Regions from separate parts of the Virgibacillus sp. GM2-2 genome, predicted to be linked through region 2. Evidence: riboswitches for the same ligand, from Rfam matches in the RefSeq annotation. Region 2 holds a riboswitch; each other region holds the start of a gene.
The links. Region 2 has a riboswitch for S-adenosylmethionine ahead of ACY9Z2_RS02490 (hypothetical protein). Riboswitches for the same ligand answer to the same signal wherever they lie in the genome.
Positions count from the first base shown of each region.

Region 1: linked by a shared signal. The riboswitch ahead of dpaA (dipicolinic acid synthetase subunit A) and the one ahead of ACY9Z2_RS02490 (hypothetical protein) in region 2 are both predicted to bind S-adenosylmethionine.
Region 3: linked by a shared signal. The riboswitch ahead of metK (methionine adenosyltransferase) and the one ahead of ACY9Z2_RS02490 (hypothetical protein) in region 2 are both predicted to bind S-adenosylmethionine.

Region 1 covers NZ_JBUZWC010000003.1:48,665-53,528, forward strand. The annotation lists gene dapG (aspartate kinase) at 1-805, opposite strand, end outside; gene dpaB (dipicolinate synthase subunit B) at 845-1,447, opposite strand; gene dpaA (dipicolinic acid synthetase subunit A) at 1,444-2,328, opposite strand; SAM riboswitch class I at 2,555-2,655, opposite strand; gene ACY9Z2_RS05285 (YlmC/YmxH family sporulation protein) at 3,291-3,524, opposite strand; gene ACY9Z2_RS05290 (M16 family metallopeptidase) at 3,606-4,829, opposite strand; gene ACY9Z2_RS05295 (polysaccharide deacetylase family protein) at 4,859-4,864, opposite strand, start outside.
Region 2 covers NZ_JBUZWC010000001.1:558,805-563,668, reverse strand. The annotation lists gene ACY9Z2_RS02500 (phosphotransferase family protein) at 1-891, opposite strand, end outside; gene ACY9Z2_RS02495 (metallophosphoesterase) at 1,000-2,112, shown strand; SAM riboswitch class I at 2,119-2,220, shown strand; gene ACY9Z2_RS02490 (hypothetical protein) at 2,293-2,496, shown strand; gene pruA (L-glutamate gamma-semialdehyde dehydrogenase) at 2,732-4,279, shown strand; gene ACY9Z2_RS02480 (GDSL-type esterase/lipase family protein) at 4,326-4,864, opposite strand, start outside.
Region 3 covers NZ_JBUZWC010000023.1:8,269-13,132, reverse strand. The annotation lists gene ACY9Z2_RS17955 (hydrolase) at 1-11, shown strand, start outside; gene ytkD (RNA deprotection pyrophosphohydrolase) at 124-600, shown strand; gene pckA (phosphoenolpyruvate carboxykinase (ATP)) at 717-2,306, opposite strand; SAM riboswitch class I at 2,507-2,613, shown strand; gene metK (methionine adenosyltransferase) at 2,737-3,933, shown strand; gene ACY9Z2_RS17935 (gamma carbonic anhydrase) at 4,157-4,672, opposite strand; gene ACY9Z2_RS17930 (tetraprenyl-beta-curcumene synthase family protein) at 4,747-4,864, shown strand, end outside.

The sequences.
Region 1 (4,864 bases), on a different contig from region 2:
GAGTCATAGAGGTCATATGTGCAATACCTGTAATCAGTTGATCTGGAAGTTCGTGTATAGAATTGTTGGATACAAATGTGCCTGATTCTCTGGAATAAGTGGATCGCACATGGAGTGGTATATTTGCTTGCATTACAAGTTCAATTGCACGGGGATGAATAACTTTTGCACCCTGATATGCTAAATTACAAATTTCTGTATATGTCACCGATTTAAGTTGCCGAGCAGCTTTAACAATTCTCGGGTCAGCAGTCATGATACCATTTACATCGGTAAATATTTCTACTCTTTCGGCGTTAAGCGCAACACCGAGAGCAGCAGCGGTTGTATCGCTGCCACCTCTTCCAATTGTTGTTATTTCTCCAATTGATGTCTGGCCTTGAAAACCTGCAACAACTACTACATCATATTTTTCCAGCTCTTCTAGTAATCGAGATGTATCAATTCCTTTAATTTTTGCTTGCGTAAAATCTGAGGTAGTTAGAATTCCTGCTTGGGCACCTGTTAATGCAATCGATTTTAATTTATTTTTTCGAAGTTCGTTTGCTATTACAACACTTGCAATTGTTTCACCGCATGACAAAAGAAGATCAGTTTCACGACTTTCATGATAAGGTACATTTCGATCGATGAGACTTAATAACGTATCAGTAGCATATGGGTCTGGCATTCTACCTAATGCTGAAACAACTACAACTAGCTTAAAATTATTATTTTTTGCTTCTTTTATATGTTCGATGACTTTTGAAATACTTGCTGGTGATTGTAATGAAGTGCCTCCAAATTTTTGAACTAATAGTTTCATTTTTCCACCTCTGTCATACAACTAATTTCTATTTGGAGTCTATACTCCGCTATTTTCTTGATAAGGAACTATAACTGGTTGGATTTGTTCGAATAATAAAGCTGACTCAACTGTATCCACTAATGTATCCATATGTGCAACTAACGAATTTGGTTTCTTATACGGATCGTCTTGGCCATACGGTATAAAATAAATATATTTACTTGCCATTAAACGCATTAAGTTAACGCCGTTAAGTCCTAGTGCATCATTCGTCGAAATACCCAATACTACTGGCTTTTTATTTCGCATAGTTGCTTTAGCGGCCATCAGTACAGGGGAGTCTGTTAGAGCATTAGCTAGTTTACTCATCGAATTACCCGTTAATGGTGCGATAACCATACAATCCAACGGTTCTTTTGGTCCTAAAGGTTCTGCCTCTGGCATTGTAGTAATTACTTTTTTTCCAGTAATCGATTCAATCTTTTCGATATGATCAGCTGCATCACCAAATTTCGTATCTGTAGATCTCACGGTATACGTTACAATCGGCACGACCTCTGCACCAATCTTCATTAATTTCTCTAACTGTGGAAAAACCTGATCATACGTGCAATGTGATCCTGTGATACCAAAACCAATTCGTTTTCCTACTAAACTCATACTGTTTCCTCCTTACTCGTTATAAACTGTTTAATGACATCAGCCAAAATTCTACCCGCAGTTTTAGGGGCAACAATACTAGGTAAACTTTTCGCAAGTATTGCTTGAATCCCACGTTTTTCTGCATAGTCAAAATCTGTTCCACCTGGTTTAGATGCTAAATCAATAATCAATCCATGTGATGGTAAGTATTGAATTGATTCTTTCGTAATAACTTGAGATGGTATCGTATTAATTAAAATATCGCAGTCCGCTGTATTTTGTGACAGTTGATCAAAAGGAATGGCTTTAAAACCCATTTCCGTAATGCGTGCCAAATCTTCTGACTTTCTAGCGCATACTGCTACATTGGCACCTAGAGCAGCAAACTTATTCGCTACCGTTTTTCCGACACGACCATAGCCAACTACTAGTAAGTTAGCGGAATGAATCGTAAAATCAGTATGTTCAATTACCATCATAATTGTTCCTTCAGCAGTTGGAATTGAATTATATACTGCAATATCATCACGATCAAATAACTTTACAAGACGTCGATCTGTTTCATCTGTTATTGAAGTTAAATAGTCATTTGCTATGCCTGTAAATATAATTGCAGTACTTTTTAATTGTTGAACCCACTCTTTTGTTAATTGAATCGATTGATCGGAAAAAACAGGTTCAATCACTCCGTTATCATCAGTTCCTGTAACAGGTAAAACTACCATATCCAATTCACTTGGGTCTAGTTCAGAGAATTCTTTTTGTTTTAATCCTGTAAATCCTTGATCTAGATTATCAAAACCTATTAAATAAATAGTCGTATTTTCAACTTGTTGAAGTTGACGAATTAGTTCAATATATCTGGCATCTCCACCTATTACAGCTATTGAGTAACCCATTCGTTATACACTCCTTGTTATACAAATGCCTTTTTCAAATCATTTCTTTATAGCTTATGTGTTTCGCTTCGGTAAGTGAGTAATAGCTAAGAAAAAATTAGAAAAACTCGGTATTCACCTCACCTTATAGCGAATTCCGATGTATTTTCATATAAGATCTTTCTAACGTTATAAAAAAACCCTCTTCTCAAGTAAGAAGAGGGTTGGCTATTATGCTGATTTCCCTTTCTTATCTTCAAGCTTTACGCTTCTGGAATTAGCACAGTGTTTTATAAACCTGTTGCTGAGGTATCAAAGGGCCAGTCCCTCCACCTCTCTGGATAAGAAAAATTTCATATTAAAATGTTAAACAATACTCTACATTTAACAAGATAAAAAGTCAAGGTTATTTCTGAATATTAGCACGTTGTCAGAGTAAGCTGTAAGAAAAAAGCGCAAGCGACTTGAAAGACACGACAAGCATAAGCAGAACGCTGCAGTGTGGTGGTTTTTACCACACGGAAGTAGACTGTTTATGTCTCGAGTGTCCAGTCCGCTTGCGCTGGACAGATTTTATAGATTTTTATCTTTTAAAAAAGAGGCCAGGACAAAACTATTTTTATCAAAGAAAATCCGAACATAAGATAATTAGTGCAAATAACTCGCTCCGGAAATATACTCGCTTTCCGCGGGCGGCTGGTGAGCCTCCTTGCCCCGGCAAGGGGTATGCCGACGTTGTCCGCAAAGGACGTTTTTAGTCGGCCTTCCTTAATAGACGCACTGTGGGGTCTCACCAATGCCTGTCTTCCCGCAGGACAAGGAAAGCTACCCTGAAAAAGCATCGCACGCAGAAAAAGTGATTTTCTTTTTCAAGGAGTCTAAGTATATTTCCGGAGCTAATACAATTCATTGTTCGTTATTTAAATTAATAGTTTTAGTTTTGTCTCAGCCTCCTAACTAAATAAAATATGACGTGGCAAAAACTAGTCCGTTTCAATCATAATCATATCTTCTCCAATTTTTTTTATGGAGTTCCAATGAATTTTTGTTTCTGCTCCTTCTTTTTTTAAACCAAACCATTTGTAGTTAGGAATGATAAAAGACCTGATTTGACCAGTTCTCTCGTCAATTTCTAAATCCGTCGCACCAAGAACCCCGAGCCTAGAACCATGACTCACATTTACAATTTCTTTTCCACTTATTTCTTTATACCGCATTACACTCACCTCATTTTGTATCGGTATTATAAATATATGACAAAAAAAATAACCTATGTCATTGCATAGGTTATTTACTAACTAATTATTTTGTTTTGGTGCAATTAGTGCCGTTGATGGTTTTGTATTAAAAATGGTATCAATAATCTTACGAATAGAATCATGATTAACAGCATCAATTTCTTTTATCATGTCGTCAAGCGTGCGATGCCGTTTTAATAATAATTCATTTCTACCATTTCTGCTCATACGGCTGTTTGTACTTTCAAGACTAAGCATGAGATTTCCCTTAAGTTGTTCTTTACTATTTTTCAATTCTTTGTCAGTAAGACCATTCGTTATTAGTTCATTTACAGTGCTTGAAATGGTCTCCTGAAGTAGTGGTAACTGCTCTTTGCCAGTACCTGCATAAATAGTTAACAGTCCATTATCAAGAAACGAGGAATGATAAGAAAACACTGAATATGCTAACCCTTTTTGTTCCCGAACATCTTGAAATAGGCGTGAGCTCATACTACCTCCAAGAACATTGTTCATGATTACTAAGCTAAAGGTGTAATCATCACCAACTGGTAATCCGTTATATCCGATACATAAATGCGCCTGTTCAGTTTCTTTATTCCGCTCTAATTTACCAGCATGGAATTCAGGTTTAATCAATGGAGTTTTATCATGATCTGCTTCATATTTTCCAAAGCAAGACTCTACATTATCGATGAATGATTGATCAACGTTACCTGCGACAGAAATTACAACATTATCAGGCGTATATCTTTGCGTTATATAGGATCGAAGTGTATCTGGTTTAAATGACTTTAAGTGATTTTCCGTCCCTAATATTGGATAGCCCAATGAATGTTCACCATAAGATGCGCGTGATAATAAATCATGTACAATATCATCTGGTGTGTCCTCATACATCTTGATTTCTTCTAACACAACTTTCTTTTCACGTTCCATTTCATCTTCATCAAATGATGAATTAAAAAACATATCTGCAAGTATTTCTAATGCATAATCTTTATGGTTATCCAATACTTTCGCATAAAAACAAGTATATTCTTTAGATGTAAATGCATTTACTTGACCACCAATAGCATCAAACGCTTCAGCTATATCCTTCGCAGATCGCGTTTCAGTACCTTTAAAAAACATATGCTCTAGAAAGTGCGAAATTCCATTGTTTTTTTCTGTTTCATTTCGTGAACCTGTTAGTACCCATATGCCTATCGTTACTGATCTTACGGCAGGTATTTTTTCTTGGACAATTCTTAGTCCATTTTTACATGTATGTTTCTCAATCAATTGTTAGTCCTCCTATTTTACGCTCAATATTACCT
Region 2 (4,864 bases):
ATGTTTATTATTTAGCAGATCACATAAAGCAATTAAATCAACTAACTTTGCGAGCTTCTTCCAATCTTTCTGCAACATGACGCCACCAGATTGTAAGCCGTCAATAAAAGCTTTCTCGAAATCAGTAATAGAGGAGAAGTTTTCATAACGCAACATATTTCCAATGTCTACATGAACTGGACCAGCAAAAGCAAATTCCCAGTCGATAATACCAGTAACTTCTTTTTCCGCAACCACTATATTCAAGCCGTTGTAATCACTATGTACAAGTGCAGGTGTCGGATCAATATCTTTTAAAAGGTGACTGTTCATTCGTGTGAAATTCCACAGTTTTTCAGTTAGCTCTTCCCCTAGCCAGTGACCCGTATGGCCGTCTATTAAAAATTCTTCCATAAACGAAAGAAACGTGTCAGGCGTTACCTTCATCGGTACGGTCACTTCTAAATTTTCATTGAAAAGTCCTGCTTGAGTAAATGTATTTTTTCTCATTTGAGCAAGCCAATAGCCTGTAGAATAGGCTGCTTTTTTCAAAAAAAGAGTATCGTTACTATACATCGTATCCTTCAGGTGTATCCCCTCTTTCCATTCCATGATGGAAAAGGATGCATTTCCTTGATAGTGACTATAATAGATTTCTGGAACAGGCAGTGACTCGTGCAACTTGGTGTGTAGTGCGCTCTCGAACCTACACTTCTTTTCATCACTAATTCGCAATACCAATGGTTTTTCACTAGAATTAATTTTTACTTTGTAATTTGTATTACTAAATCCCCCACTTAATAATTGAACAGATTCTAATTGCATGCCTGGCGAAAAATGGTGGATCATTTCTTCAAGTTCATGATTCGGAAGTGAATAAAGCGGTTTTACTCGTTCCCAGTTTTCCTTCATATTTCTCCTCCTCATTGGACTCAACCCTAAGTCTATCACTATTTCACTTTGCGGAATAGTGCGAAAGTATAGTAACCTATTGATAGATAATTAAAAGGGGAAATGACAGTGAAAAAAATCAATCAACTATCCATACCAACTAACGCAAGGGTAATCGTGATTTCGGATATTCACGGGGAGTTGGAGCTATTCAAAAGGCTATTAACAAAAGTAAATTTCAGCGAAGAAGATTACCTAATTATTAACGGTGATCTTTGTGAAAAGGGTCGTGACAGTATTGGGGTTGTAAATTATGTAATGGCACTGCAAGCTTCCAATGCTAACGTACATGTGACAGAGGGAAACTGTGATTCGATTGTTGAAAATCTACTAGTAGAGGATCCAAGGCTCATCCATTATGTTTTGAAACGTAGATCAATTATAGGCGAGTGGGCAGAAAAGATTGGTTTTGAAATCAATGAAGATACAGATGTTAAAGAACTAAAGGTAATTTTGCTGGAGCATTTCGGAAAAGAAATCACTTGGCTTATGGAACTTCCAACTGCAATTGAAACGCCAAACTATATCTTTGTTCACGCAGGAATTGAGGATGTGGAAGATTGGAAGGACACAGAGCGTGATTTAGCTATAGCGATGCCGACGTTTTTAGAAAAAACCCACCGCGCAGACAAATACGTAATTGTGGGCCACTGGCCAGTGGCAAATTATGCAACAGACGCACCAGCAAATAATCCAATTATCGATACCGATAAAAAAATCATTGCAATCGATGGCGGGAATGTGATTAAACCAACAGGACAATTAAACGCGTTTATTATCAAAACTGCTACAAACGGAGATGCATTTTCGAATACATATATGGACCATTTCCAAACACGTGAAGTGCAGGAAGATTTTCGTACCGAATCGGAAATGACGGGTGCCATTACGTATCCGCACTATGAAATTGTTCCTATTGAAACGGGCGATAGTTTTTCGCTTTGTAAGCAATTAGGGACAAATAAGCATTTTTACGTAAAAAACGAATATGTTAAACAACAGGAAGATGGAAACTATACCGTCAAAACAGACGTATCGTGTACGCAACTCCATGTCAAAAAAGGTGATATCGTTTCGATCGTGGATGATAGCTGTGAGGATTACACGTTGATAAAAAAAGATGGAAAAGAAGGTTGGGTTCGAAAAGACATTTTAGCGAATTTGTTGTATACTACAAATTAAGTGAATAGGTTATCAAGAGTGACTGAGAGATCTGGCTCAACGACGTCACAGCAACCTGCTTAAGCAAGGTGCTAACACCAGCAAAGTGTATGCTTTGGATGATAAGTCGGTAGGAGACCCCTTTATGCAATCCAAGCATAAAGGGGTTTTTATATATTTTTTTAAAAGGAGATGATTTTGGTGAAGCGAATTTTTGTGGAAAATGGAAAGGTAAGAGAATTAAGTGAGGAAGAGTTTGAAAAATTGCCTCCATCAACATCGGTGTCTGATATCGTAAAGGAAATGACTCCAGAAGAGATTGAAGCGTTTCATTGGGAACGATATGAAAGGTTTATTAAACCATTGATGGAACATAACCAGCGTGAGTTGAAGCGATTAAAATAATTCGCGCATTGTTATGGTCAAAACGCGCAGCAAACAAAATAAATCGATCAATAATCCATAGAAAACGCGCGACAGCACAATTGCTGCGCGTTTTCAATCTGTTCATGCGCGGTTATAACGCAGGTTCGATCGTTCTACTTTACATTATGCTCGATTTGCTAACTCTTCTATGTTTAATACATCCCAGAACGTGAAACACCTATTATAGAGTAACCATTTCAAGGAGGTAATCGAGTTGGTAGTACCGTTTAAACATGAACCGTTTACTGATTTTACAAATGAAGAAAATCGAAAAGCATATAAGATTGCATTGCGTGAGGTGGAGAACCGTTTAGGTAAGGATTATCCACTTGTAATTGGAGGAGAACGTGTTTTTACCGAAGACAAAATGACATCGGTAAATCCGTCAAATAAAGAACAAGTAATCGGATATGCTTCAAAGGCAACAAAGAAGCATGTAGATCAAGCGATGGAAAAAGCCCAGGAAGCTTTCAAGAAATGGCGAGGATTTACTCCAGAGGAACGAGCTGAGGTATTGTTCAAGGCAGCAGGAATTGTCCGACGCCGAAAACATGAGTTTTCAGCGACGATGTCTTTTGAAGCCGGGAAGCCATGGGGGCAAGCTGATGCCGATACCGCGGAAGGAATTGACTTTCTTGAGTATTATGGCAGACAAATAATTGAACTTGGTAAAGGTAAGGAAATTAACGATCGAGAAAATGAAAACAATACTTATTTCTATCAACCGATGGGGCCAGGTGTCGTAATCCCACCATGGAACTTTGCGTTTGCGATAGTTTGCGGGACAACTGTAGGGCCGGTTGTAGCAGGTAACCCTGTTCTGTTGAAGCCAGCTGAGGATACGCCAGTTATTGCATATATGCTAGTGGAAGCTTTAGAAGAAGCGGGCTTACCAAAAGGCGTAGTAAACTTTCTTACTGGCGATCCAAAAGAAATCGGTGATTATTTGGTTGACCACCCTGAAACCCATTTCATCAACTTTACAGGTTCACGTGGAACAGGAACACGTATTTATAAGCGTGCTGCTGAAGTCCAAGAAGGGCAAAACTTCTTAAAGCGAGCTGTTATAGAGATGGGTGGTAAGGATACGATTATCGTTGACGATAATGCTGATTTGGACTTGGCGGCTGAATCAATTGTCAACTCCGCATTTGGATTCCAGGGCCAGAAATGTTCGGCTTGTTCGCGAGCGGTGATTCACAAAGATGTTTATGACGAAGTGCTTGAAAAGTCAATCCAGCTTGCTAAGGACGTAACAGTTGGGAATCCAACGGAAGAAGATCCGTATATGAGTGCGGTTATTAACCAGAAGCAATTTGATAGAATTAAAGGATATATCGATACAGGAAAAGATGAGGGAAAGCTCGTATTTGGTGGTGAAACCGACGATTCGAAAGGGTACTTCGTCTACCCAACGATTTTCGCTGATGTTGATCCAAAAGCAACTATTATGCAGGAAGAAATTTTTGGACCAGTCGTTGGTTTTACTAAAGCAAAAGATTTTGATGAAATGTTAGATATCGCAAATAATACAGACTACGGATTGACTGGTGCAGTGATTTCGAATAACCGTGAGCATTTAAATAGAGCGCGGTATGAATTCCAAGTTGGAAATCTATATTTCAATCGTGGCTGCACAGCGGCTATTGTAGGATACCATCCGTTTGGCGGATTCAAAATGTCCGGCACCGACGCAAAAGCTGGTGGACCAGATTATTTATTAAACTTCCTTGAAGCGAAAACTGTATCGGAAATGATGTAAAAGAAATGGCAGCCTAGCTTAGCTGGGCTGCTTGATTTATGGGCAGTTACTCTAGCCCCAATACTTCCAAACCAATCTCAGCAAGCTTCATTTGCCCTTTGATAGTTGGATGGATGTCACCTTGAATTACATAAGCTGCTTGGTTTTGACCAAATGCGGTATAGGCATCAGCCAGTAATACATCATCGTAAGTTGCATTGTAATAAGCGGTTAGTCCAGCAAAATGATGATTTATACTAGGTAGAATCTGTATTCCAACCGTATGCAATGGATCCTCCACCTGGAATGGATTATAAACGTTGTACATAACAATCGGTGCATCTGTAAGTGTCCGCGTTTCCGCAATGATTTTGCCGATATTACCGAACAAATTACTGCTTTGAATTTGTTGCTGTAGTGACTGCATAAATAATTCCGGATTGCCGTTACTCGAATCCTGAGCAGCCCTTAACGCCTGTAGTAAGTCATTATTTCCGATCGTTAACGCAATATAATCTGCATGTCTAACAGCTTGCCGATATTTTTGATCAGATTTTAAAGCAATCAACATTTGCTCGGTTTGCCAGCCAGGAACGCCAAGATTCC
Region 3 (4,864 bases), on a different contig from region 2:
GACATTTGTAATGAGTAGATGAATTCTCATTAATTTAGTCAAAAGTAGTTTATACTAGCTGCTTTAAAGGAACATAATAAGAGATAGACAATTTAATTAACGGGGAAAAAGGCAGCTGAAATAATGAATACATTTAGAGATTATTATAACAATGAGGTTAAATTAACATTTGAAGATCATTATTTTTCCAAAGAACCAAAGCATGTTTGGGTAATTTGTACGTATCAAAATCGTTGGCTACTAACTAATCATAAAGATCGAGGAATGGAATTTCCTGGTGGCAAGGTAGAACCAGGTGAAACAGCTGAAGATGCCGCAATACGTGAAGTAAAAGAAGAAACTGGCGGGTCAGTTGATCGGTTAGATTATGTTGGTCAATACTATGTTAAAGGCAAGGGCGGGACGGTAATAAAAAATGTTTATTTTGCTAACGTCAATAAACTCATTGAGCAGTCTACTTACTATGAAACCCATGGACCAGTCTTGTTAGATAACATACCTAAAAATGTCCGTAAAAACACAAAATACAGCTTTATTATGAAGGACGATGTTTTAACCTATTGTATGGAAAAAATTAAAAGTGAATATTTATCAAAGTAAACGTGTTTTCCTGAAGGGAGACACTTTCTTTGTTCAATTGTACATGCACTAGGTTACAATAGAGTAATATTCAAAAGGAAAAGCCAGCCTTTTGAGACTGGCTCTCTTCAATTATTTTAACCTTTATAAAGTGGACCCGCTTGAGCAATTTCCTTATCAGCTTGTGTGAAATTCTTAAAGTTTTCATGGAATTTCATTGCAAGCTTTTTCGCTTCCGCATCGTAAGCTTCTTTGTCAGCCCAAGTACTTCTAGGAACCAATACTTCGTCTGGAACACCAGGAACGTGCATTGGCGTTTCAAGACCGAAGACATCGTCCTTCGTAGTTTCAACAGTGTTTAACTCACCTTCAAGTGCTGCATGAACCATTGCTCGTGTATAGGAGAGTTTCATACGATTTCCGACACCATATGAACCACCAGTCCAACCGGTGTTCACTAAAAATACGTTTGTGTTAAATTGATCAATTTTTTCCCCAAGCATTTTTGCATAGGTCGACGGTGCTAGTGGCAAGAATGGTGAACCAAAGCAAGCTGAGAAAGTTGCTTGTGGCTCTGTCACGCCACGTTCTGTTCCAGCTAATTTACTTGTATAGCCACTTAAAAAGTGATACATTGCTTGTTCTTTTGTTAATTTACTGATCGGTGGTAGTGTACCAGATGCATCAGCTGTCAAAAAGATAATTGTATTTGGGTGACCAGCTACACTAGGTGTTACAATATTATCGATATTATCTAGTGGATATGCTGCACGTGTATTTTCCGTTAGAGATGTATCATCGTAATCTGGGATACGTGAATCTTTATCAAGAATTACATTTTCTAATACGGACCCAAATCGAATTGCGTTGTAGATTTGTGGTTCTTTTTCTTCTGATAGGTTGATACATTTTGCATAGCATCCACCTTCGATATTAAACACACCGTTTGGACTCCACCCATGCTCATCGTCCCCGATTAGTTTGCGATATGGGTCAGCCGATAGAGTAGTTTTTCCTGTACCAGAAAGTCCAAAGAATAATGCTACATCGCCCTCTTGACCAACGTTAGCAGAGCAGTGCATGGATAATACTTCTCGCTGTGGTAAAAGATAGTTCATAACAGAGAAAATTGATTTTTTAATTTCTCCTGCATATTCAGTACCACCAATTAAAATAATGCGTTTCTTGAACGAAACTAGGATAAAAGTTTCTGAATTAGTTCCATCAACTGCAGGATCAGCTTTAAAGGTTGGCGCTGATATAACAGTAAACTCTGGATTATGTGTTGATAATTCATCTTCTGTCGGCGTAATGAAAAGTTGACGCGCAAATAAATTGTGCCAAGCATATTCGTTAATTACTTGGATTGGCAAACGATACTTTTTGTCAGCACCTGCGAATCCTTTGAACTGAAAAAGTTCATCTTTTTCTTTTAAGTAATTAATTACTTTACCGTACAAATTATCAAAAGATGCTTCATCAATTTCCTGGTTTACTGCGCCCCAATCAATAAGATTTTCACACGATTCGTCACGGACAATGAATTTATCCTTTGGAGAACGTCCAGTATATTTTCCAGTAGTTGCTTGAATTGCGCCAGTTGCAGTTAATGTACCTTCATGACGATCTAAAATTCTTTCGACTAAACGAGGTACAGATAAATTTTTTTGTACATTTTTATTAGAAATTAGCTCCTGTAACAATGATGATTGTTCCACCGATTTCATGTATCATACCTACCTTTTGGATGGATTTTATTTTTTACAAAATAAGAAGTAATCAAGATTTTATAAATCTGTTTATTAGTATAACACATTCATAAAATTAATCCATACTATTATATTATTTTATTAAAGCTGTCATATAATGTTCGAAAAAAGTTGACATGATGAGGGGTTTTCGATACGATAAGTTTCGAGCGGATACTCTCTTATTTAGAGTCGGCGGAGGGACAGACCCGATGAAACCCAGCAACCATCACAAGTGTGAAAAGGTGCTAACCTGAAGCAAGGATGACTCCTTGAACAATAAGAGGAAATGGCCACAACACCTTTCCTCCTGAACAGGAAGGGCTTTTTTTGTTTTTAAGGACCTTGAACAATTGTACTATAACAAATAGAGTTCCGTAACACAATTATAAAGGGAGGATTTAGCCATATGGCTTCAAATCGTCGTTTATTTACATCTGAATCTGTCACAGAGGGACACCCAGATAAGATATGTGATCAGATCTCAGACGCAATTTTAGATGAAATTTTAAAGAAAGATCCAAATGCTCGAGTAGCATGTGAAACAACCGTAACAACAGGCTTAGTATTAGTATCTGGAGAAATCTCCACGAATACGTATGTTGATATTCCTGCTATTGTAAGACAAACAATTAAAGATATTGGTTATACACGTGCAAAGTTTGGCTTTGATGCAGATACTTGCGCAGTTTTAACTGCAATTGATGAACAGTCTGCTGATATTGCCGGCGGAGTAAATACTGCACTCGAGGCACGTCAAGGAAAAATGACAGATGATGAAATCGCTGCAATTGGTGCAGGAGACCAAGGTTTAATGTTTGGCTTCGCATGTGACGAAACGGATGAATTAATGCCGTTACCTATCGCTTTAGCACATAAACTAGCGAAACGTTTGTCAGATGTGCGTAAGGACGAAACACTAGCTTACCTACGCCCAGATGGAAAAACACAAGTAACTGTTGAATACGATGAAAACGATAAACCAGTTAAAGTAGATACAATTGTTATTTCAACGCAACACCATCAAGATGTGACGACAGAGCAAATTGAAAAAGATTTAATTGAACAAGTTATTCGTCCTGTCGTACCAGAAAATTTACTTGATGAATCAACAAAATACTTTATTAATCCAACTGGCCGATTCGTTATCGGTGGTCCTCAGGGTGATGCTGGATTAACTGGGAGAAAAATTATTGTAGACACGTATGGCGGATACGCACGTCATGGTGGTGGCGCGTTTAGTGGAAAGGACTCTACTAAAGTTGACCGTTCTGCTGCTTATGCAGCACGATACGTTGCCAAGAATATCGTTGCCGCTGACCTCGCTAAAACGTGTGAAGTACAATTAGCGTATGCTATCGGTGTAGCAGAGCCAGTATCGATTGCAATCAACACATTTGGCACTGGTAAAGTTAGTGAAGAAGCATTGGTTCAAGCTGTTCGTAAGTTATTTGATCTAAGACCAGCAGGAATCATTCGTATGCTAGATCTACAAAAACCAATTTTCCGTAATACATCTGCCTATGGGCACTTTGGTCGTACAGATATTTTGTTCCCTTGGGAAAAAACAGATAAATTAGAAGAGCTAAAAGCATTGACGAAATAAAATGAAGCGAAAGTATCCAGATTTGGATGCTTTCGCTTTTTCTTATCTTAAGAGCAAAGAAAGTATAAACGAAAAGCTGTCTAGCTCCAGCGCCCAGCAACTATCAAACTTCACACTCCTCCACTGCGATAAGTCAACATCGGCTCGTACCTCACCGTGTTTCCTTTATCTCATTTCGGGGTGCTCCAGTTTGTACGTTGCTAAACGGGCGCTTACGCTTTTCTTATAAAGATGTATGATGTTTATAGTATTGCCCTTTTTCAACATACGTCTTTCTCACACGTTCCATATCTTGATAGTCTTCATCCGTTAGTTCGCGAACAACTTTTGCAGGTCTTCCGAGCGCCAATGTATGAGGAGGAATTTTTTTGCCCGGTGGAACTAGGCTTCCAGCACCAAGAAATGCATGTTCTCCAATTTCAGCACCATCTAATACGATGGATCCCATTCCGATTAGAGCATTTTTACGAACAATAGCTGAATGCAATGTTACTTGATGACCAACGGTTACATCATCCTCTACAATGACTGGGTTGTTCGGGCTTTGGTGGACCATGGATAAATCCTGAATGCTAACCCTTTTACCAATTCGCGTTGGTGCAACATCGCCACGAATAACTGTATTAAACCAAATATTTGTTTCTTCACCAATCGTTACATCCCCGGTAATTACTGCGCCTTTTGCGATATATGCTGTATCATGTATAGTAGGTGTACTGTTTTTATAGTGGTGTATCATTTGTATCCTCCTAATTTGATGGTGTATATATAAATAGTATACCAAATATTTTCAACGAGAATGGAGGAAGTGTCTTGCTACAACAAGTTCCAACTTCTTCAATTAAACTTATGAGTGATGTTTATATAAAAATCTTCCCTGAAGTTCGAAAAGAGCTAGCATTTTGGACACGCCATGCCCAGCAGATTCCTA